Regions from separate parts of the Streptomyces sp. NPDC086787 genome, predicted to be linked through region 1. Evidence: riboswitches for the same ligand, from Rfam matches in the RefSeq annotation. Region 1 holds a riboswitch; the other holds the start of a gene.
What was found. Region 1 has a riboswitch for S-adenosylmethionine ahead of thrC (threonine synthase). Riboswitches for the same ligand answer to the same signal wherever they lie in the genome.

Region 1 (11,570 bases):
GGTGGGCCGAGTGCGGCCGCAGGGACCGTACCCGGTAGGTGATGTCGAGAGCGCTGTTCAGCGTGACCGTGAGGATCACCGGCCCGACCTCCCTCGGCATACGCGCGTCCGCCGTCGTCCGCTGTCCGTTGCGGGGCCCGATCATGCCAAAGAGACGGCGACCGGCCCAGACCTCGGGTCGGCCACCGTCTTCCAGCCCGGCGCAGTATCAGGGCAGTTGGGGCGCGACCACCCATTCCCCCCGGCGCATCACGCCCCTGAGTTCGAACGTCTCGTCCAGAAGCACCAGGTCGGCGTCCTTGCCGGACTCCAGCGAGCCGATGGTGTCGTAGCGTCCCAGCAGCCGGGCCGGGTTGGCGGACAGCGCCCGGACCACGTCCGGCACGGGAAGCCGGTCGACGGTCACCGCCCGCTTGAAGGCGCGGTCCAGGGTGAGGGTGGACCCGGCGATCGAGCCGCCCTCCACCAGACGGGCGACACCGTCGCTGACCTCGACCTCCAGCGGGCCGAGCAGATAGCGGCCGTCGCCGACGCCCGCCGCGTCCATCGCGTCGGTGATGAACGCGACCCGGTCCGCGCCCGCGTGGCGGAACGCCAGTTCCAGTGCGGCCGGATGCAGATGGGTGCCGTCGTTGATCAGCTCGACGGTGACCCGCTCGTCCGCCAGGAGGGCGGCGACCGGGCCGGGGGAGCGGTGGCCGAGGGCGGGCATGGCGTTGAAGAGGTGGGTGGCCACGGTCGCGCCCGCGTCGATGGCCGCCACCGTCTGCTCGTACGTCGCGTCGGTGTGTCCCACGGCGGCGATGACCCCGTGCTCCGCCAGCAGCCGTACCGAGTCGAGTCCGCCCGGCAGTTCGGTGGCGAGGGTGACCATGGTGGCTCGGCCGTGCGCGGCGTCGATCAGTTTGCGGACGTCCGCCGGGTCGGGGTCGCGCAGCAGTTCCTCGGAGTGGGCGCCCTTGCGGCACGGCGAGATGAACGGGCCTTCGAAGTGGATGCCCGCGATGTCGCCCTGCTCGGCCAGCTCGCTCAGCAGCCCGGCCTGCCCGGCCAGGAAGTCCAGGTCGTCGGTGACGGTGGAGGCGACCAGGGTCGTGGTGCCGTGCCGGCGGTGGGTGCGCACGGCGGTGAGGGCCTCGTCGGCGGTGCCGGAGAAGGAGGCTCCGCCGCCGCCGTGGTTGTGGAGGTCGACGAAGCCGGGGACCAGCCAGTGCCCGCTCACGTCGACGACCTCCGCGTTCGCGTCCGCCGCGTCCGTGATCCTCCTGCCCTCGACGGCCACGCGCCCGTCGTCCACGATCCCGGTGGGCAGTACCACCCGTGCACCGGCGAGAACCAAGCTGGGGGCCATCAGGCGGTTACCTCCGAACGGTCCGAACGGTCTGAGCGGTCTGGATGGTCTGAACGGTCACCGGCACGGGCGGTGGTTTCGAGGAGGGCCCGGGCGAGGAGTCCGGCGCCCAGGCATCCTGCGGTGTCGCCGAGGGCGGCGGGGACGATCGTCGGCGGCCGCTGGAAGGTGACGCGCCGTCGGACGGCCTCGCGCAGCGGCGTGAACAGGGTGTCCCCGGCCTCGGCGAGGCCGCCGCCGATGATGAGGGTGCCCGGGTCCAGCAGGGTGAGCGCGGTGACCAGTCCGTCCGCGAGCGCGTCCACGGCCGTCTGCCAGACGCGTACGGCGTCCTGGTCGCCGGCCGCGACGGCCCGGGCGCAGTCCGCGGCGTCCGCGTCCCGGTCCCCGCGGGCGGCCGCCCAGGCCTCGCTCACCGCGGCGGCGGACGCGTACCGCTCCAGGCAGCCGCGCTGCCCGCACGGGCAGGGGGTGCCGGCGGGCCGTACGACGATGTGCCCGATCTCGCCCGCGAGGCCGTGCGCCCCCGCCTCCACCCGGCCGTCCCGGCCGATGGCGCCCGCGATGCCGGTGCCGAGCGCGACGAACAGGAACCGGTCGGCCCCCCGGCCCGCTCCCATCAGGCCCTCGGCGAGGCCACCGGTGCGCACGTCGTGGCCGAGGGCGACCGGGACGCCGATCCGGGCGGCGAGCAGCTCGCGCAGGGGGACGTCCCGCCAGCCCAGGTTGGCGGAGTAGGCGGCGATGCCGCGTTCCTCGTCGATGATGCCGGGGACGGCGAGACCGAGGGCGGCGCCCGGTTCGCCGAGCTCGCGCGCGCCGTGGTCGCGCAGGTCGGCGGCGAAGCCGAGGATGCCCTCCACCACCGCGTCGGGCCCGCGCTCGCGGCAGGTCGGGCGGCGGTCCTGGTGCAGCAGTGTGCCGCCGTCCCCGACCAGGGCGGCCTTCATCCCGGTGCCGCCCACGTCGAGGGCGATGACATGTCTCACGGGGACAGTGTGGACCTCCGACCCATGAGAGGTCTAGTCCACTCGCGCGGGCTCGCGGGGGCGCGTGGATGTCAGTGGCCGGCGCTACCGTTCAGGGCATGGAGCACATGGAGCGGGAGGAACTGGACCCGCGCGAGCAGTCCGTTCTCGCGCTGGAGCGCCGGAGTTTTCCCGGCCCCGGTGTGAAGGAGCGGGCGATAAGGGAGGAGCTGGGCCTGGCCCCGGTCCGCTACTACCAGCTGCTCAACGCCCTGCTGGACGACGAGCGGGCGCTGGCCCACGACCCGGTGACGGTGAACCGGCTGCGCCGGGTCAGGGAGTCCAGGCGCTCCGAACGCTGAGCGGATCGCTGAGCGGCCGTACGCGGATCGTGGATAGGGTCGCCGTATGGGCATCGACATGGGCATCGATACGACGGACCCGCTGCCGACCCCCGCCACCCGGGCCGGACGGGACGGGCTCACGGCGCTGCTCGCGCGGCCGGGCGGCGCGCTGATCGGGCTGGACTTCGACGGCACCCTGGCCCCGATCGTCGCCGACCCCGAACAGGCCCGCGCCCACCCCGGGGCGGTGCCCGCGCTGGCCGTGCTCGCCCCGAAGGTGGCCTCCGTCGCCGTGATCACCGGCCGCCCGGCCGAGGTCGCCGTGCGGCACGGCGGGTTCGCGGGCGTCCCCGGCCTGGAACACCTCGTCGTCCTCGGGCACTACGGCGCGGAGCGCTGGGACGCGGTGAGTGCGACCGTCACCGCGCCGCCCCCGCACCCCGGCGTCGCCGCGGTCCGCGCCGAACTGCCCGCCGTCCTGGAGCGATCGGGCGCCCAGCAAGGGATCTGGGTGGAGGAGAAGGGCCGGGCCGTCGCCGTGCACACCCGCCGCGCCGACCACCCCCAGGCCGCCTTCGACGCCCTGCGCGCCCCGCTCACCGACCTCGCCGCCCGCCACGGCCTGATCGTCGAGCCGGGCCGCCTGGTCCTGGAGCTGCGCCCACCCGGCATGGACAAGGGCGCCGCCCTGCTGCGGCACGTCCGTGAGACGGGCGCCGCCGCCGTGCTGTACGCGGGCGACGACCTGGGTGACCTGCCCGCCTTCGCCGCCGTGCAGCAGCTGCGCTCCGACGGTGTCCCGGGCCTGCTGGTGTGCAGCGGCAGCACGGAGGTCACCGAACTGTCGGAGCGGGCGGACCTGGTGGTGGAGGGTCCGGCGGGGGTGGTGGGCCTACTGCGCGCGCTGGCGGCTCAGCTGAGCTCCCCGAGCTGATCGAGGAACCACTGGGCCGGAGGCAGCGCGGTGGCCGCGGCGGCCAGCCGCTTGGTCCGCTCGGCCCGCTCCGTCACGGGCATCGTCAGTGCCCGGTGCAGGGCGTCGGCGGTGCCGCCGATGTCGTACGGGTTGACCGTGATCGCGTCCTCGCCCAGTTCCTCGTACGCCCCCGCCTCCCGGGAGAGCACCAGCGCGCACCCGTCGTCGGAGACGACCGGCACCTCCTTGGCGACCAGGTTCATGCCGTCCCGGATGGGGTTGACGAGGGCCACGTCGGCCAGCCGGTAGGCGGCTAGGGAGCGGGCGAAGTCGTCCTTGACGTGCAGGACGACGGGGGTCCAGCCGGGCGTCCCGTACTGGGCGTTGATCTCCGCGGCGAGGCGCTCGACCGCGGCGGTGTACTCGCGGTAGACGGCGAGGTCCTGCCGGGAGGGGTAGGCGAAGGCCACGTGCACGACGCGTTCGCGCCATTCGGGGCGGTCGTCGAGCAGCTGCCGGTAGGCGAGGAGCCCGCGCACGATGTTCTTCGACAGCTCGGTGCGGTCGACGCGGACGACGGTCCTGCGGCTCTCGTCGCCGATCTCCGCCCGCAGCGCGGCCATCCGCTCGGCGACGTCGGCCCGGTGGGCCCGCTCGCGCAGGAACTCCGCGTCGGCGCCGAGTCCGTGCACGCCGATCCGGGTGCCGGACGTGCTCTCGGGGCCGAGGACGGTGTGACAGCAGTCGGTGAACGCGTCCGCCCAGCGCCGGGTGAGGAAGCCCGCGCGGTCGGCGCCGAGGATGCCGTTCAGCAGTTCGGCGGCGATGTCGTCGGGCAGCAGCCGGAAGTAGTCCGGCGGGGCCCACGGGGTGTGGGAGAAGTGGCCGATGCGCAGGTCGGGGCGGAGCGTGCGGAGCATCCGGGGGGCGAGGGCGAGGTGGTAGTCCTGGATCACCACGGCGGCACCCTCGGCCGCCTCCTGCGCGAGCGCCTCGGCGAAGGCCTGGTTGTACGCCCGGTACGACGCCCACTGGCGCCGGAACTCCGCGTCGAAGACCGGCTCCAGCGGGGTCTGGTAGAGCATGTGGTGCACGAACCACAGCACGGAGTTGGCGATGCCGTTGTACGCGTCGGCGAACACCGTCGGGTCGATGTCCAGCATCCGCACCCGCTGGCCGCCGGTCGCGTCCTCGGACAGCCGCCGGCCGCCGTGCGAGCGCCGTACGGCCTCCCGGTCGGCGTCGCTCAGCGCGGCGCACACCCACACCGCGCCCGCGCCCGGCCCGATGGCCGACAGCCCCGAGACCAGCCCGCCGCCGCCCCGCCTGGCGTGCAGCACACCGTCCTCGCGCACCTCGTAGGAGACCGGGCCGCGATTGGACGCGACCAGCACTTCAGCAGCGAGCGTGGAAGCCATGCCCCTCAACCTAGCCCGCCCCGGAAACCCCCAAACGTACGTTCAGCCCTGCGAAGGGGCCGTATACAGCCGTTCTCCAGCGCGCGGGGCGCTGCGCCCGCGCCGGGTCACGCCACCCGTCGGCTCGTGTACTCCGTGATGTCCAGCATGGGCGGGCGTTCCTCCGTGTCCACCTGGTAGGTGCGCGGCTCGAAGCCGGTGGTGGTGCGTTCGAACTGGGTGAGGGTGGGGCGCAGGAGGTGGCCGCGGGCGAGGCGCAGCTGGGCGGTGCGGTAGATGGCGGCGGCCATGCGGCCCAGGGCCTGGCTGTCCTGGTGGCGGTGTCTTCGGACGCCGACGTCCACCTGGGCGAGGGCGTCCAGGCCGGACAGGTGGAGGGCGTCCACGAGCATGCCGAGTTCGACGCCGTAGCCGACCGGGAACGGGAGCCGCTCGAGCAGGGAGCGGCGGGCGGCGTACTCGCCGCCGAGGGGCTGTACGAAGCCGGCCAGCCGGGGCCAGTGCATGTTGAGCAGCGGGCGGGCCACCAGTTCGGTGACGCGGCCGCCCTCGCCCGGGGCCTGACCGAGCGGGCGGTCGTACATGGCCTTGACCAGGTCGATGCCGGGGTCGGTGAGCAGCGGGCCGACGGTCCCCACGACGAAGTCGGAGGAGAAGTCCCTGAGGTCGGCGTCCACGAAGCAGACCACGTCCCCGTCGGTGGCCAGCAGGGAGCGCCACAGGACCTCGCCCTTGCCGGGGAGGGCCGGTATGCGGGGCAGGATCGTGTCCCGGTGGACCACGCGGGCGCCCGCGGCGGCGGCCACCTCGGCGGTGCGGTCGGTCGAGCCGGAGTCCACGACCACGATCTCGTCGACCAGTGGGGTCCGCTCCACCAGGTCGCGGCGGATGGTGGCGACGATGTCGCCGACCGTCGGCTCCTCGTTCAGCGCGGGCAGGACCACGGACACCGACTGCCCGGTGGCCCGCTTGGCGGCGAGGACCCGGTGCTGCGGGATGTCGGCCACGGACCAGGAGCGGGTGGCCAGCCAGCGCTCGACTTCTTCCAGCACAGTCAGCGGCTCCTCACGTGTCTCGCGGTTCGGACGGCTGTCTCAACGTTCCTGGCCTTCGGTTACAGTTCTGAGCAACGCCGGATGACCATCGCATATCCAGGGTCGCCGACGTCCACAACCGAATACCGCTCATCCAGAGGGGCAGAGGGACACGGCCCGATGAAGCCCCGGCAACCCTCCAGTCGGTCACTCGTGCGCATCGCGAGGCTCCCGGCTCGGGAAGGTGCCAAATCCGTCTCACGGCGAGATGCGCTGTGAGGAAGATGAGGAGAAAGGGCCTCGCCTCCATGGCTGTGCAGACAGTTGCATCGAACAGCACCCCCACCTCCACTGTGGACCTCGGCCCCGCCGCCGCCCTCAGCTGCCGCGAATGCGGGCACCGCGTCCCGCTCGGCCCCGTCTTCGCCTGCGAGGAGTGTTTCGGGCCGCTGGAGATCGCCTACGACTTCTCCGGCTACGACACCGAGGAACTGCGCCGGCGCATCGAGTCCGGCCCCGCCAGCGTCTGGCGTTACGCGCCGCTGCTGCCGGTCCCCGCGGACGTGGCGGGCAAGCCCAACCTGAATCCCGGCTGGACCCCGCTGGTCCAGGCCGACAACCTGGCCCGTGAGCTGGGCGTCACCGGCGGCCTGTACGTGAAGGACGACTCCGGCAACCCGACGCACTCCTTCAAGGACCGCGTCGTGGCCCAGGCCCTGGAGGCCGCCCGCGCCTTCGGCTTCACCACGCTCTCCTGCTCCTCCACCGGCAACCTGGCCGGAGCGGTCGGCGCCGCCGCCGCCCGCGCGGGCCTGCGCTCGTGCGTGTTCATCCCGCACGACCTGGAGCAGGGCAAGGTCGTCATGGCCGCCGTCTACGGCGGTGAGCTCGTCGGCATCGAGGGCAACTACGACGACGTGAACCGCTTCTGCTCCGAGCTGATCGGTGACCCGGCCGGAGAGGGCTGGGGCTTCGTCAACGTGAACCTGCGGCCGTACTACGCGGAGGGCTCCAAGACCCTGGCGTACGAGATCTGCGAGCAGCTCGGCTGGCGGCTCCCGGACCAGATCGTGGTGCCGATCGCCTCCGGCTCCCAGCTCACGAAGATCGACAAGGGGCTGAAGGAGCTGATCGCGCTCGGGCTCGTGGAGGACCGCCCCTACAAGATCTTCGGTGCCCAGGCCGAGGGCTGCTCGCCGGTGTCGGCCGCGTTCAAGGCCGGCCACGACGTGGTCCGCCCGCAGAAGCCGGACACCATCGCCAAGTCCCTCGCGATCGGCAACCCGGCCGACGGGCCGTATGTGCTCGACATCGCGCGCCGTACCGGCGGTGCGGTGGAGGACGTGACCGACGAGCAGATCGTGGACGCCATCAGGCTGCTGGCCCGTACCGAGGGGATCTTCGCGGAGACCGCGGGCGGGGTGACGGTGGGCGTGACGAAGAAGCTGATCGAGGACGGCGTCCTCGATCCGGCGAAGACCACCGTCGTGCTCAACACCGGCGACGGCCTCAAGACCCTCGACGCGGTGGCCGGCACCGGACTGACCGCGACCATCCGCCCGAACCTGGACTCCTTCCGAGAGGCTGGCCTCGCATGAGTGTGACTGTCCGTATTCCCACCATCCTCCGTACGTACACGGGCGGGCAGGCCGAGGTGAGCGCCGAGGGGGCCACTCTGGGCCAGGTCATCGAGGACCTGGAGCGCAACCACACCGGGATCGCCGCCCGTGTCCTGGACGACCAGGGCAAGCTCCGCCGCTTCGTCAACGTGTACGTGAACGACGACGACGTCCGCTTCGAGCAGGGCCTGGAAACCGCGACTCCCGAGGGTGCCGGTGTCTCGATCATTCCGGCTGTCGCGGGCGGCTGAACATTACCCTGGGTAATGCTCAGGGAAGCGGAATAAGTAATTCAGCGTGGTTGAGCGCGGTACAGTTTGGGGAATCCGCGCCGCAATCACAGGTCAGAAGCCCTGGAATCATGCCGCAGTCCCGACAAGAAGTAGCCAAAGTGCGGGTGCTTTCTGCGGCATTTTTCCCCTTTGTGGAGCCTGACTTGCCCTGACAGTGGGTGAATTTTCGCCACATTCCGGACCGCATGCGCCCAGAATTCTCGTCCGTTTGACCTGTTGCAGAGGGCAGTTGGACAGATACATTCAGCCGCGGTCGACGCGTTCCGGCGCACGCCCCCAACCCAACGGGGGGTGAGGTCTGACCCGGATCCGCGAAGTGTGGATCTGTGCAAGGGCCAGTAATAGGGGAGTTAGGCATGGCTCAGGGCACCGTCAAGTGGTTCAACGCGGAGAAGGGGTACGGCTTCATCGCGGTCGACGGTGGTGCGGATGTTTTCGTCCACTACAGCGCGATTCAGATGGACGGCTACCGCACCCTGGAAGAGGGGCAGCGGGTCGACTTCGAGATCTCGCAGGGCCAGAAGGGCCCGCAGGCGGACATGGTCCGGCTGGCGACCAGCTGAAGCACGCGTCGACTGAACGCCGACGTACGTCTGTTTGTACGCGAGGGGCCCGCACCGCTCAGGTGCGGGCCCCTCGTCTTGCCCTCGTCCTGCCCCATGTCTTGCCTGGGGTCTTGCCCGAGCCGCTTGCACTCGGCAGGGGCGAGTGCTAATCATTGGCGTTAGCACTCTGAAGGTGAGAGTGACAAAGATGGACCGGGTCGGTGAGGTCCGCAGGCCGCGTGGGGCAAGGATCCACGGGCTTGCGAGCCGTCCGTCGCGGGCGCGGGCGCGGTCCGAAGGAATCACCCCCAGTCCTGGAGGGACCACTTCACATGGCCAAGATCATCGCGTTCGACGAGGAGGCGCGGCGCGGCCTTGAGCGCGGTATGAACCAGCTCGCCGACGCCGTCAAGGTCACCCTCGGCCCCAAGGGCCGTAACGTCGTCCTCGAGAAGAAGTGGGGCGCCCCCACGATCACCAACGATGGTGTTTCCATCGCCAAGGAGATCGAGCTGGAGGACCCGTACGAGAAGATCGGCGCCGAGCTGGTCAAGGAAGTCGCCAAGAAGACGGACGACGTCGCCGGTGACGGTACGACCACCGCGACCGTGCTCGCCCAGGCGCTGGTCCGCGAGGGCCTGCGCAACGTGGCCGCCGGTGCCAACCCGATGGCGCTGAAGCGCGGTATCGAGAAGGCCGTCGAGGCCGTCTCCGCCGCCCTGCTCGAGCAGGCCAAGGATGTCGAGACCAAGGAGCAGATCGCTTCCACGGCCTCCATCTCCGCCGCCGACACCCAGATCGGCGAGCTCATCGCCGAGGCCATGGACAAGGTCGGCAAGGAAGGCGTCATCACCGTCGAGGAGTCCCAGACCTTCGGTCTGGAGCTGGAGCTCACCGAGGGTATGCGCTTCGACAAGGGCTACATCTCGGCGTACTTCGCCACCGACATGGAGCGTATGGAGGCGTCGCTCGACGACCCGTACATCCTGATCGCCAACTCCAAGATCGGCTCCGTCAAGGACCTGCTCCCGCTCCTGGAGAAGGTCATGCAGTCGGGCAAGCCGCTGCTGATCATCGCCGAGGACGTCGAGGGCGAGGCCCTGTCGACCCTGGTCGTCAACAAGATCCGTGGCACCTTCAAGTCCGTCGCCGTCAAGGCCCCGGGCTTCGGTGACCGCCGCAAGGCCATGCTCGGCGACATCGCCATCCTCACGGGCGGCGAGGTCATCTCCGAGGAGGTCGGCCTCAAGCTGGAGAACGCGACCCTGGACCTCCTGGGCCGCGCCCGCAAGGTCGTCATCACCAAGGACGAGACCACCATCGTCGACGGTGCCGGCTCCTCGGACCAGGTCAACGGCCGGGTGAACCAGATCCGCGCCGAGATCGAGAACAGCGACTCGGACTACGACCGCGAGAAGCTCCAGGAGCGTCTGGCGAAGCTGGCCGGCGGCGTGGCCGTCATCAAGGCCGGCGCCGCCACCGAGGTGGAGCTCAAGGAGCGCAAGCACCGCATCGAGGACGCCGTTCGCAACGCGAAGGCGGCCGTCGAGGAGGGCATCGTCGCCGGTGGTGGCGTGGCCCTGCTCCAGGCCTCCCAGGTCTTCGAGAAGCTGGAGCTGGAGGGCGACGAGGCCACCGGTGCCGCCGCCGTCAAGCTGGCGCTCGAGGCCCCGCTGAAGCAGATCGCCGTCAACGCCGGCCTCGAGGGCGGTGTCGTGGTGGAGAAGGTGCGCAACCTGACCCCGGGCCACGGTCTGAACGCCGCGACCGGTGAGTACGTCGACCTGGTCAAGGAAGGCATCATCGACCCGGCGAAGGTGACCCGTTCCGCGCTGCAGAACGCCGCCTCCATCGCCGCGCTGTTCCTCACCACCGAGGCCGTCATCGCCGACAAGCCGGAGAAGTCCGCCGCGCCTGCCGGTGGCGGCATGCCGGGTGGTGACATGGACTTCTGATCCTTCCGGATCACCTGTCCTTTTCCGAGGGCGGTACCCCTGCTGAGGCGGGGGTACCGCCCTCGGGCGTTTCCGTCGGGACGTGCGCTCGATGCCACGGGATGCGGCGGCTGACCGACGCCAACGCCGTGCGCAGTTCGGCGGCGCGGGCGTGGACGTCGGGGGACGGTGACGGGGAGCAGGCGGTGTGGTGCCGGGTGCCACGGCAGGCCGTGCACAGGCCGCCCGGCAGTGCTTCCGGGCGGCCGGGTACGCCGCACTCCGAGCACTCCAGCAGGCGGCGGGGCGGAGTCGTCGGCGCCGACGGTGCCAACGGTGCCATCGGTTCCGGGGGAGTTTGTCCGTCAGACGGCGGTGCAGCAGGCGCCAGCCGCGCGCAGTCGGCCGCCGAGAGCGACAGCGCCGGGGCCGTACGGCCGAGCGCCGTCAGCACCATCCGTCCTCACGCGCCGTTCGCGTGAACCACGTTCGGGTGATCCACTGCACGGTCCCGGTCCCGGTGAGCTGCTCGCGGCCTCGCCTCAGGTGCCCCGCCCGCTGGATGTTGTTCAGCGCCGTACGCAACGCGCACTGCCCGTACGGGAGCACCTTGGCCAGCGTCTTCACCGACACGTCGGCCCCGTCGGGCAACCGGTCCACCTACGCCGCGATCGCCGCTTCGCGGGGCGGGAGATGCGTGAAGTCGTCGTTCGTGCGGGGGCTTTGGCCCGGCGCAGTGCGCTTCCCGTACCCGGGGTTGGCCATCGGGTGAGGGGGCTCGTGCGCGACGGTGGGGGCGTCACCAAGCTTGGCGTCAGCCATGGACCGAACCTTCCAGTTCATCGATCTCTTGGTCAGGCCCCCCATAGGTGTTGGTGCACCTGTGGGGGCTGATTGCTATGGCGGACGCCAGAGCCTTGTGACGTTCCGTCGCAAGTCGGTCGCGTCAAGTCAACACGCAAGGGTGGGAGGGTGGGTTGGGCCCTCCACCCGTTCCTTGGAAAGAGGTCTCGGGGCTGGCGACTTGAGCCTCGGGAGGGGTTCTTCTCAGCCCTGCTTGACGCCCGCGACAAACGCCGACCAGGCCTCCGGCCGGAACGCGAGCTTCGGGCCGCGGGGGTTCTTGGAGTCGCGAACGGGGACGACGG
Region 2 (11,570 bases), on a different contig from region 1:
CTTCCTGTTCACGGTGTCGATGCTGGCCACCGTCGCCTTCATCGCCTCCTACGTGACGATCCCGCACGACAAGTCGATCTTCGTCTTCCCGATCGGTCACCTCAGCGCGCTGAACTTCGCGCTGGGCCTGACCCTCGGCGTGGCGCTGTTCTGCATCGGCGCGGGCGCGGTCCACTGGGCCCGCACCCTGATGTCCGACGTGGAGGTCGCCGACGAGCGGCACGCCATCGAGGCGTCCCCCGAGGTCCGCGCGAAGGTCCACGCGGACTTCAAGCAGGGTGCCAAGGAGTCGGCGATCGGCCGTCGCAAGCTGGTCCGCAACACGATGTTCGGCGCGCTCACGCTGGTGCCGCTCTCCGGCGTCATGCTGCTGCGCGACCTCGGCCCGCTGCCCGGGACCTCGCTCCGCCACACCATGTGGTCGAAGGGCAAGCTGCTCGTCAACATGAACACCGACGAGCCGCTGCGTCCCGAGGACGTCGCCGTCGGCTCGCTGACCTTCGCCAAGCCCGAGGGCCTGGAGGAGAAAGACGAGGAGTTCCAGACCGAGATCGCCAAGGCCGCCCTGATGATCGTCCGGCTCCAGCCGGACAACATCAAGGACAAGCGCGAGCTCGAGTGGTCGCACGAGGGCATCGTCGCGTACTCGAAGATCTGCACCCACGTCGGTTGCCCGATCTCCCTGTACGAGCAGCAGACGCACCACGTGCTGTGCCCCTGTCACCAGTCCACCTTCGACCTCTCCGACGGTGCCCGAGTGATCTTCGGCCCCGCCGGTCACGCCCTGCCGCAGCTGCGCATCGGTGTGAACGACGAGGGCTACCTCGAGGCGCTCGGCGACTTCGAAGAGCCCGTCGGTCCTGCATTCTGGGAGCGCGGATGAGCACGAACGAGAACACCCAGCCCCGCGCGCGCGGGAAGGCACCGGCCGGCGAGCGAGTCGCCGACTGGGCCGACGGCCGGCTCGGGATCTACTCCCTGGCCAAGGCCAACATGCGCAAGATCTTCCCCGACCACTGGTCGTTCATGTTGGGCGAAGTGTGCATGTACAGCTTCATCATCATCATCCTCACGGGTGTGTATCTGACGCTGTTCTTCCACCCGTCGATGAACGAGGTGGAGTACCACGGCAGCTACGTCCCGCTGCAGGGACAGCTGATGTCCGAGGCGTTCAGCTCGACCCTGCACATCTCCTTCGACGTGCGCGGTGGCCTGCTCATCCGGCAGATCCACCACTGGGCCGCGCTGATCTTCCTCGCCGGCATGTTCGTGCACATGATGCGCGTGTTCTTCACCGGCGCGTTCCGCAAGCCGCGTGAGGTCAACTGGCTGTTCGGCTTCCTGCTGTTCGTCCTCGGCATGTTCACCGGCTTCACCGGTTACTCGCTCCCGGACGACCTGCTCTCCGGCACCGGTGTCCGCTTCATGGAGGGCGCGGTCCTGTCCGTGCCGATCGTGGGCACGTACCTGTCGTTCTTCCTCTTCGGCGGTCAGTTCCCCGGCCACGACTTCGTCGCCCGGTTCTACTCGATCCACATCCTGCTGCTGCCGGGCATCATGCTCGGCCTGATGGTGGGCCACCTGATCCTGGTCTTCTACCACAAGCACACGCAGTTCGCGGGTCCCGGAAAGTCCGAGAAGAACGTCGTCGGCATGCCGCTGCTGCCGGTCTACATGGCCAAGGCCGGAGGCTTCTTCTTCCTGGTCTTCGGAGCCATCGCGGTCATCTCCGCGATCGCGCAGATCAACCCGATCTGGGCCATGGGCCCCTACCGTCCGGACCAGGTGTCCACCGGCGCCCAGCCCGACTGGTACATGGGCTTCTCCGAGGGCCTGATCCGCTTCATGCCCGGCTGGGAGATCAACTTCTGGGGTCACACGCTCGTCCTGGGCGTGTTCATCCCGCTGGTCATCTTCCCGCTGGTGCTGGTCGCGATCGCGGTCTACCCGTTCATCGAGTCCTGGGTCACCGGCGACAAGCGCGAGCACCACATCCTGGACCGCCCGCGCAACGCCCCGACGCGCACCGCTCTCGGTGTCGCCTGGATGACGGTGTACCTGACCCTGCTGGTCGGCGGTGGCAACGACCTGTGGGCCACCCACTTCAACCTGTCGATCAACGCGGTCACCTGGTTCGTCCGGATCTTCGTCTTCGTCGGACCGGTCCTCATGTTCATCGTCACCAAGCGGATCTGCCTCGGCCTCCAGCGCCGGGACCGGGACAAGGTGCTGCACGGTCGCGAGACCGGCATCATCAAGCGCCTGCCGCACGGTGAGTTCATCGAGGTCCACGAGCCGCTCAGCCAGGAGCAGCTGCACACGCTCACGGCGCACGAGCAGTACAAGCCGGCCGAGATCGGCCCGACGGTCGACGAGAACGGTGTCGAGCGCAAGGTGACGGGTGCGGAGAAGCTGCGCGCCAAGCTCAGCAGCGGCTTCTACGGTGAGGACTCCCAGATCCCGAAGCCGACCGTCGAGGAGTACAAGGAGATCACGAGCGGCCACGGCCACCACTGATCGCTGCGCACGCCACGCCACGGCAGGGGCCCCGTCCGGACACCGGACGGGGCCCTTCGCCGTTCGCGGCGGCTGGATAGGGTGGACGCAGTCAAGTACCCGTTCAACACCCATGTCCCCCATCCGGGACAAAGACCCAGGAGCGGCTTATGAGCGCTGTGACCCCCGCCGGAGGCGACACCGCGGCGGCCCGTTCCTGGCCTCAGGTGCTGAACGCCCTGCTGGAGGGCCGCGACCAGAGCGCGGACGCGACCGCCTGGGCGATGGACCGGATCATGCGCGGCGAGGCCACCGACGCGCAGATCGCCGGGTTCGTGGTGGCGCTGCGCGCCAAGGGCGAGACGGTCGAGGAGATCAGCGGCGTCGTCCGGGCGATGTACGAGCATGCCAAGGTGATCGAGGTGTCGGGCCGCACGGTCGACATCGTCGGCACGGGCGGCGACGGCGCCAGGACGGTCAACATCTCCACGATGTCGGCGCTGGTGGTGGCCGGTTCCGGGGCGAAGGTGGTCAAGCACGGCAACCGGGCGGCGTCCTCCGCGTCCGGCTCCTCGGACGTCCTGGAGAAGCTCGGCGTCAATCTCGACCTCACCCCGCAGCGGGTGGTGGAGGTCGCCGAGGAGGCGGGCATCACCTTCTGCTTCGCGGTGAAGTTCCACCCGGCGCTGCGTCATGTCGCCGCGGCCCGCGGCCAGTTGGGCATCCGTACGGTCTTCAACGCGCTCGGCCCGCTCACCAACCCGGCTAAGGTGCGGTCCCAGGCGGTCGGCGTCGCCGACCCGCGCCTCGCGCCGATGATCGCCGGTGTGCTCGCCGACCGCGGCAACTCCTCCCTGGTGTTCCGCGGCGACGACGGTCTGGACGAGCTGACCACGACGGCCACCTCCCACGTCTGGACGGTGCGGGACGGCAAGGTCACCGAGGAGAGCTTCGACCCGCGTGACGTCGGCATCGAACTCGTTCCGGTGGAGGCGCTGCGCGGCGGCGACCCGTCGTACAACGCGGCAGTCGCCAGACGGCTCCTCGACGGCGAGCCGGGGCCCGTGCGGGACGCGGTGCTGCTGAACTCGGCGGCGGCCCTGGTGGCCCTGGACCCGGGGCCGGGGACGCTTGCGGAGCAGCTGCGGGCCGGGATGGCCAGGGCGGCGGAGTCGATCGACTCGGGCGCCGCCAAGAGGGCCCTGGAACGCTGGGTGGCCGCCAGCAACGCGTGACGCCTTTCGTGTCGGTCCCGCGATCCGGACACGGGTTGCGGGACCGAGAGCACATCACGTACGTTCCTGTCCAGGTCATGAGTGACAGTCATGAGGCCCCGGCCGACTGTCCGGCAACCCTCCGTCCGTGGCGGGGTGCCCCGGGTGAGGACCAGGTCGTAGGCAGCGAGGTCTACGGCAAGCGCGGACCCCTCGCACTCTTCTGAGTGGACACGCCAGGGGTCCTGGTCGTTCGAGGGAGCCTTCCGTGAGCAAGCGAATGCGATAGGGCGTACAGCCCCGCCTCCGCGTACCCCTTTCCCCTTTTCTCGGTGTTCTCCGTGCTGGAGCCGTATGCGCTCGCACGGTGATTCCGCTTGCCTCTCACGGGAGTTCGCCATGTCTGTCGCCACCGCCACCGCCTCCACCGCCCACACCGACGCCACCCCCGCCGTCTGTGCCCCGCTGCCCGTCCTCGGCCGGGACGTCACCGTGCCGCTCGTCACCGGTGGTGAGGTCGGCTACGCCGCGCTCGACTACGCGGCCAGCGCGCCCGCGCTCCAGCGGGTCTGGGACGACGTGGCCGCGTACGCCCCGTACTACGGCAGCGTGCACCGCGGCGCCGGGTACCTCTCCCAGCTCTCCACCGACCTGTTCGAGAACGCCCGCCGGACGGTCGGGGAGTTCCTCGGCTGCCGCGACACCGACCAGGTGGTCTTCACCCGGTCCACCACGGACTCCCTGAACCTGCTCGCCCACGCGCTGCCCGCCGGCTGCCAGGTGTTCGTCTTCGAGACCGAGCACCACGCGGCCCTGCTGCCCTGGCAGGGCGCCGAGGTCACCTGCCTGGACGCCCCGCGCAGCCCCCGGCAGGCCGTCGAGACCCTGGAGCGGGCCCTCGCCGACCGCGACTCCCACGGTCCGGCCCTGGTCTGTGTGACCGGCGCCTCGAACGTCACCGGCGAGCTGTGGCCGGTACGCGAGCTGGCCGCCGCGGCCCACGCGCACGGTGCCCGGATCGTGCTGGACGCGGCCCAGCTGGCCCCGCACCACCCGGTGAGCGTCCGCGACCTGGACGTGGACTGGGTCGCCTTCTCCGGGCACAAGCTGTACGCGCCGTTCGGCTCCGGTGTGCTGGCCGGCCGTGCCGACTGGCTGCGCGCGGCCGAGCCGTACCTGGCGGGCGGTGGTGCCAGCCGTACGGTCACCCGGCGCGCGGACGGGGGAGTGGACGTGGAGTGGCACGAGACGGCCGCCCGTCACGAGGCCGGCTCCCCGAACGTGATCGGCGCCTACGCCATCGCCTCGGCCTGCAAGGCCCTCACCGAGGCCGGGCTCGACACCCTGGCCGCCCGCGAGCGGCACCTGATCGGCACGGTCACGGCCGGGCTCGCCGAGGTGCCCGGGGCCAGGGTGCTGTCCCTGTTCGGAGAGGACGCCCCCCGGGTCGGCGTCATCTCCTTCGTGATCGAGGGCTGGAACAGCTCCCACTTCGCGGCCGCGCTCTCCGCCGAGTACGGCATCGGCGTCCGCGACGGCCTCTTCTGCGCCCACCCCCTGGTCCGCACCCTGCTGGGCGCCGACGCGGACTCCCCGGGCGACTGCGGCGCCCAGGAGGCCGCCCCGCACGCCATCCGCGTCAGCTTCGGCGCGGGCACCCCCGACGAGCACGTCGAGCGGTTCGTGAACGCCGTACGGGAACTGGTCCGCGAGGGAGCCAAGTGGCGCTACCGCACGGAGAACGGCCGCTGCGTCCCGGCCGTGTGACGGCTCACGGGCACCGCGTCAGTTCTCCAGCCCGATCGCGAACGCCGCCTCCAGGTCGTGCTGGGAGTACGTGCGGAAGGCGACGTGCGTGTCCGTCGCCTCCACGCCGGGGATCCTGCTGATGCGGCCCGGGATGACGTCCGCGAGGTCCTCGTGCTCGCGGACCCGCACCATGGCGATCAGGTCGTAGGTGCCGGTGACGGAGAAGACCTCGCTCACCGAGTCCAGCGAAGCGATCTGCTCCGCGATCTCGGGGATCCGGTCCACGCTGGTCTTGATGAGCACGATCGCGGTGATCACGGCTGGTTCTCTCCCTCGGGAGCCGGAGCTGGGGCGGCCCTCACTTTAGTCGTCCGCCCGGACCACACCCATGCGTAGAGGAAGCCCAGGGTGAAGCCGACCAGGTGGGCGAGGTAGGCCACCCCGGGCCCCTCGGTGGGCTGGCTGGCGGCCAGCCACTGGAGGGCCGCCCAGAAGGGCAGCACGACCCAGGCCGGGAAGCGCAGCGGGAGGAAGAAGAGGAAGGGGAGGAGACTGGTGACACGGGCGTCGGGGAAGAGGTACAGGAACGCGCCGAGCACCGCCGAGATCGCCCCGGACGCGCCGACCAGTGACTGCTGGGACGCGGCGTTGGCGGCCGCGTAGCCGATCAGGGCGAGATAGCCGCAGCCGATGTAGAAGAGGGTGAAGCGCACGCGGCCCATCCGCTCCTCGGTCATCGCCCCGAAGACGTAGAGGAAGAGCATGTTGCCGAGCAGATGCACCCAGCTGCCGTGCACGAACAGGGCGGTGGCCGGGGTGAGCGCTTCGCGGGCCGGGCCGTCGAACAGCTCCGCGGGAATCACACCCCAGTGCCGGAAGTACGCCCGCTGGGCGGCGACCAGGGCGTCCCCGGTGCCGTACGCGGGATTCAGCCCGGACGCCGGCCCGAGCACGAAGATCAGGCAGCACAGGGTGATGAGTCCGTATGTCATGGGCGCGGACGTGCCCCGGACCGTCCTGACGGTCCGGCCGGCCGACGTGCTCCAGTTGCTGATCATGAATACAGAGCATGACGTAACAGGGCGGACTCGGGCAGATCGCCTCGCCGCCGTGGACGGACCAGCGGCGAGTCCCCCGCAGGCCGTAGGGTTACGACCCACACCATTCGGACCCACGCCATTCAGAAGGAAGCGAAGAGTCACGATGCCGGTTCCCCTGCCGACCACGACGACGCGGTGGCGATGCACCCTCTGCGGCAACCTCACGCGCTTCGATGTGACGCGCGCGTCGAAGGTCGTCGAGTACGTCCACCTGGACCTCGCCGGGGAGCCGAAGGTGGAGGAGCGTGAGGTGGTGAGTGAGACCATCGAGTCGGTCCGGTGCCGTTGGTGCAACGCGGTGGACCAGGTGGAACTCGTGGACAGGCCGGGCGCCGACTCCTGAGCAGGAGCGGCCCCGTACAGGTATTGGGGTGTGACGGATGGTGGAGACCGCAGGCGGGGGGCCGGGCGACGGCACCGCTGAGGTGCTTGACCGTCCACTGCCCGACGGTGTGCGGCGACGGGTCGTGCAGATCGTCGCGGACGGCTTCGGCGGGCTGACCGTCGGCGAACTGCCGCCTCAGCTGCGGCAGTACGCCCGGTTCGCCCCCAACCGCCGGGCCAAGTTCGCCGGGAACGCCATGGCGGCGGCCCTGGAGACCGATCTGCTGTTCCGGCAGCGCATCGGCGAGAAGCTGAGAGAGGCCCAGCCGGAGCTGGCCGGCGCCCTCGACTCCGGATCGCCGCCCCCGGCCGCGGATCCGCTGGACGTGGCGGCCGCGGCGTATGTGCTGCGCCCCGCGGGCTGGGTGAAGCTGGTCACCGCGGCCGGCGAGGAGGCCCAGCGCGCCGACGCCGAGCGGGCCGACGAGGAGAGCCGGGCCGAACTGCACCGGCTGCGCGAGGAACTGGACCGGGCGCGGGAGCAGACCCGCGGCGAGACCGAGCGGCTGCGCACCGAGCTGGAGGCGGCGAGGAAGGAAGCGGAATCGCTTCACCGCAAGCTCCGCGCGGCCCAGAGCGATGTGAAGCGCGGCGAGGCGGCACTGCGCAAGCTGCGGAGTGAGAGCGACGCCGCACGCGCCGAGGGCCAGGCGCAGGTGTCCGCCGCCGAGAGCGAGACCCGGCGCCTCAAGGCCCGTCTGGGCGAGACCGAGGCGGCCCTGGAAGCCACCCGCAGGGCGGCCCGGGAGGGCCGCAGCGTCGAGGACATGCGGGTACGGCTGCTGCTCGACACCGTGCTGGACGCGGCCCAGGGGCTGCGCAGGGAACTGGCGCTGCCGCCCGTGTCCGTACGCCCGGCCGAGACCGTGGACGCGGTCGAGCCGGGGCGGATGACGCCGAAGGACATCGCCGCGCGGGCGCTGTCCGAGCACGACCCGGCGATCCTGGACCAGTTGCTCGCCCTTCCGCAGGCGCACCTGGTGGTCGACGGCTACAACGTCACCAAGACCGGCTATCCGCAGATGCCGCTGGAGAAGCAGCGGCTCAGACTGCTCGGCCAGCTCTCGCAGCTCGCCGCGCAGACCGGCGCCGAGGTGACCTGTGTCTTCGACGGCGCCGAACTGGCCGCGCCGGTGCTGCTCGCCCCGCCGCGCGGAGTGCGGGTGCTGTTCTCCAAGCCCGGTGTGACGGCCGACGAGCTCATCCGGCAGCTCGTCCGCGCCGAGCCGCCGGGCCGCCCGGTCATCGTCGCCTCGACCGACCGGGAGGTGGCCGACGGCGTCGCCAGGGCGGGTGCCCGTCCCGTCGCTTCCGCGGTACTTCTCAAGCGCCTGTCCTGAAGGTGAACGTAAAGGCCGCATGCCCGAATTGGTGCGGATGGTGCTCCACGGGCTGTCAAGCCGAAGTCACCCCATGTGAGTTGAGTGCAAAGAATGCATGGCGGGGCGGATTTTTTTTCTGTGAGGATTTGAACTGATCACAGCAAGGTCACTAAGGTCGGGCTTCGAACCTCCACACGGGTGATCACTCAAAAGAAGGAGCCCGTCTCCGTGGCGTCCCACCGTCGACCCAAGCAGCCGAGTCGCATGCGCGTGACCGTGCTGACCACCGCGGCAGCCGCCGCCGTCGCTCTCGGCGCGAACGCCGCCAACGCGGCGCCCAGCGCGAAGCCCAGCAAGGGCGAGGTCAAGGCCAAGGTCGACAAGCTCTACGAAGAGGCGGAGCAGGCCACCGAGAAGTACAACGGCGCCAAGGAGAAGCAGGAGAAGCTCCAGAAGGAGATCTCCACCATCCAGGACAACGTCGCCCGCGGCCAGGAAGACGTCAACAAGCTGCGCGACGGTCTCGGTTCGCTGGCCAGCGCCCAGTACCGCTCGGGCGGCATCGACCCGTCCGTGCAGCTCTTCCTCTCCTCGAACCCGGACGACTACCTCGACAAGGCGTCCACGCTCGACCAGTTGAGCGGCCAGCAGGCCGAGGCCCTGCAGAAGATCCAGGGCAAACAGCGCGAACTCGCCCAGGAGCGGGCCGAGGCCACGGACAAGCTCAAGGACCTCGCCGCCACCCGCACCGAACTGGGCAAGAAGAAGAAGGAAGTCCAGGGCAAGCTCGCCGAGGCGCAGAGGCTGCTCAACACCCTGACCGCCAAGGAACGGGCCTCCCTCGACGCCGAGCAGAACCGCTCCAGCCGCTCCGCGAGCCAGCGCGTCGACCTGGGCAACGACACCTCGGCCAGCGGCCGGGCCTCCGCGGCCTTCGCCGCCGCCCAGAGCAAGCTCGGCACCCCGTACCAGTACGGCGCCACCGGTACCGCCACCTTCGACTGCTCGGGTCTGACCTCCTGGGCCTACCGCCAGGCCGGCGTCACCATCCCGCGCATCTCCCAGGACCAGGCGAACGCGGGCACCCACCTCACGAGGAGCCAGCTCCAGGTCGGCGACCTGGTGATCTTCTACGGCGACCACCACCACGTCGGTCTCTACGCGGGCAACGGCCAGGTGCTGCACGCCCCGCGCACCGGCACCGTCGTGCGCTACGAGTCGATGGACAACATGCCGTTCCAGTTCGGCGTCCGGATCTGACGTCGGTCCCGACCCGACTGCTGCGCCCGATCGGGCGATTCGCGACAACCGAAACTGACTCCGCGACCCGCCGCTGACCTGCGTCAGCGGCGGGTCGCCGCGTTGACCGGCCCCGAACGCCTTTTGGCGCGAAGCGTGTCCGCACGGCTACTGTCTGCCGGGTTTCCGAGCAGTCAGACGTCCGCCAGCGGAAGGAGCGCGGCTTCCCGTGGGGTCCCATCGCCGCCTTGTGCCGTCCGGGTTCGACCGGGGTGCCGTCGCCCTGTGCGTACTGTCCGCCGCCGCTGTCGCCGTGGGGGCCGTCGGCGCCGCACCGGCGACCGCCGCACCGCACGCCGACACCCGGGCGGAGGTGGACCGGCTCTACGAGGAGGCCGAACGCGCCACCGAGGCCTTCGACCAGGCCGCCGAGCGCGCCGATGCGCTGCGCGGACAGGTGAGCCTGGCCCAGGACCACATCGCCCGGCAGCAGGGGCGGATCAACGCCATGCGGGACGAGCTCGGCTCGCTCGCGGGCGCCCAGTACCGCTCCGGCGGCCTCGATCCCACCGTCGCCCTGCTCTTCTCCTCCGACCCGGTCGACTACCTCGACAAGGCGGCCACGCTCGACCGGATCGGCACCCAGCAGGCCGGCCGGCTCAGGGAACTCAGGTCGGTGATGCGTCTGCTCGCCCAGGAGCGCGCCGAGACGTCCGGGAAGCTCGCCGCCCTGGAACGGACCCGCAGGTCCGTCGCCGCGCACAAGCGGTCCGTGGAACGGAAGCTGGCCAGAGCCCGGCTACTGCTCAACTCGCTGCCCGCGGCCGAGCGCGCCGCCTACGACCGGGCCTCGCGCGACGGCCGCTCCGACCTGCCGGACCTCGCGGGTGTCGCCACCCCCAGCGGCCGCGCGGCCGCGGCCATCGCCGCCGCCCGTTCCGCCCTGGGCCGCCCCTACGTCTGGGGCGCCAACGGGCCCCACGGCTTCGACTGCTCGGGCCTGATGCAGTGGTCGTACGCGCGCGCCGGGATCCAGCTGCCGCGCACCTCGCAGCAGCAGCGGTACGCCGGGCGGCAGATCCCGCTCTCCCAGGCACGTCCCGGTGACCTGGTCGTCTACCGTTCCGACGCCAGCCATGTGGCGATGTACGTGGGCAACGGCCAGGTGATCCACGCACCCCACCCGGGCGCGGCGGTGCGCTACGACCCGGTCGGGATGATGCCCATCTCCTCCATCACCCGGGTCTGACCGCACCCGGGACCGACCGCCGCGTGCCTGGCCGTACCATCGGCGGGTGGCTGGTCGCAGGCGGGCGTGGGGTTCGGGAGCGGTGGGGTTCTGCCTGCTGTCCGCCTCCCTGACCGGATGCCACGGACAGTCCGCTGTCGACTCCGCGCGGACCGAGGTGCAGCACGTGCTCGACCGGCGGGCCGCGGCCCTGCTCGGACACGACGAGACGGCTTACGGCCGCACGGGCACCCGCACCCCGTACGAGAACCTGCGCGGGGTGCCGCTCGCGTCCTGGACGTACCGGGTGACCGGCGCGCGCCGCAGCGGGGCCACCGCCACCGCGGACGCCGAGCTGAGCTACCGCGTCGGCGGCTACGACAAGGCCCCGGTGACCACCGCCCGAAGGCTCACCCTCCGGCTCACGGCCGACGGCCGCTGGTACGTCGACTCCGACCGGCCCGCGGTGAAGTCCGACCAGCAGCTGTGGGACCAGGGTGCGGTGAAGGCCGTCGAGGGCGCCCACAGCCTGGTCCTCGGGACCGGTCAGCCGGAGGGCACGCTGCGCACCTACGCCCGGCTCGCCGACCGCGCGGTACCGGCCGTGTCCCAGGCGTGGGGCACCCGCTGGACGCGGCGGGTCGTCGTCCTGGTGCCGCGGTCGCTGGAGGGCATGGCGGGGCTCCTCGGCTCGCCCCCGTCCTCGTACCGCGGGATCGCCGCCGTCACCACCGGTGAGGCGGGAGGCTCCGGGCGGGCGCCCGCGGACCGGGTCGTCGTCAACCCGGAGGCGTACGCCATGCTCGGCGCGGTCGGCAAACAGGTGGTGATCACCCAC

Region 2: it holds a riboswitch for S-adenosylmethionine, as region 1 does, so the genes downstream of both, ACIPK3_RS04350 (aminotransferase class V-fold PLP-dependent enzyme) here and thrC (threonine synthase) in region 1, are expected to answer to the same signal.

Annotation. Positions count from the first base shown of each region.
Region 1 covers NZ_JBIVBC010000005.1:117,337-128,906, forward strand. The annotation lists gene ACIPK3_RS14810 (1-phosphofructokinase family hexose kinase) at 1-79, opposite strand, end outside; gene nagA (N-acetylglucosamine-6-phosphate deacetylase) at 209-1,351, opposite strand; gene ACIPK3_RS14820 (ROK family protein) at 1,351-2,340, opposite strand; gene ACIPK3_RS14825 (DUF3263 domain-containing protein) at 2,448-2,681, shown strand; gene otsB (trehalose-phosphatase) at 2,728-3,597, shown strand; gene ACIPK3_RS14835 (trehalose-6-phosphate synthase) at 3,576-4,997, opposite strand; gene ACIPK3_RS14840 (glucosyl-3-phosphoglycerate synthase) at 5,105-6,049, opposite strand; SAM riboswitch class I at 6,179-6,322, shown strand; gene thrC (threonine synthase) at 6,340-7,629, shown strand; gene ACIPK3_RS14850 (MoaD/ThiS family protein) at 7,626-7,901, shown strand; gene ACIPK3_RS14855 (cold-shock protein) at 8,300-8,506, shown strand; gene groL (chaperonin GroEL) at 8,821-10,443, shown strand; partial or broken gene ACIPK3_RS14865 (hypothetical protein) at 10,454-11,187, opposite strand; gene ACIPK3_RS14870 (DUF397 domain-containing protein) at 11,470-11,570, opposite strand, start outside.
Region 2 covers NZ_JBIVBC010000001.1:931,471-943,040, forward strand. The annotation lists gene ACIPK3_RS04335 (Rieske 2Fe-2S domain-containing protein) at 1-883, shown strand, start outside; gene ACIPK3_RS04340 (cytochrome bc complex cytochrome b subunit) at 880-2,517, shown strand; gene trpD (anthranilate phosphoribosyltransferase) at 2,667-3,731, shown strand; SAM riboswitch class IV at 3,805-3,921, shown strand; gene ACIPK3_RS04350 (aminotransferase class V-fold PLP-dependent enzyme) at 4,110-5,477, shown strand; gene ACIPK3_RS04355 (Lrp/AsnC family transcriptional regulator) at 5,496-5,777, opposite strand; gene ACIPK3_RS04360 (rhomboid family intramembrane serine protease) at 5,774-6,517, opposite strand; gene ACIPK3_RS04365 (hypothetical protein) at 6,663-6,902, shown strand; gene ACIPK3_RS04370 (NYN domain-containing protein) at 6,940-8,283, shown strand; gene ACIPK3_RS04375 (NlpC/P60 family protein) at 8,494-9,525, shown strand; gene ACIPK3_RS04380 (NlpC/P60 family protein) at 9,734-10,753, shown strand; gene ACIPK3_RS04385 (hypothetical protein) at 10,800-11,570, shown strand, end outside.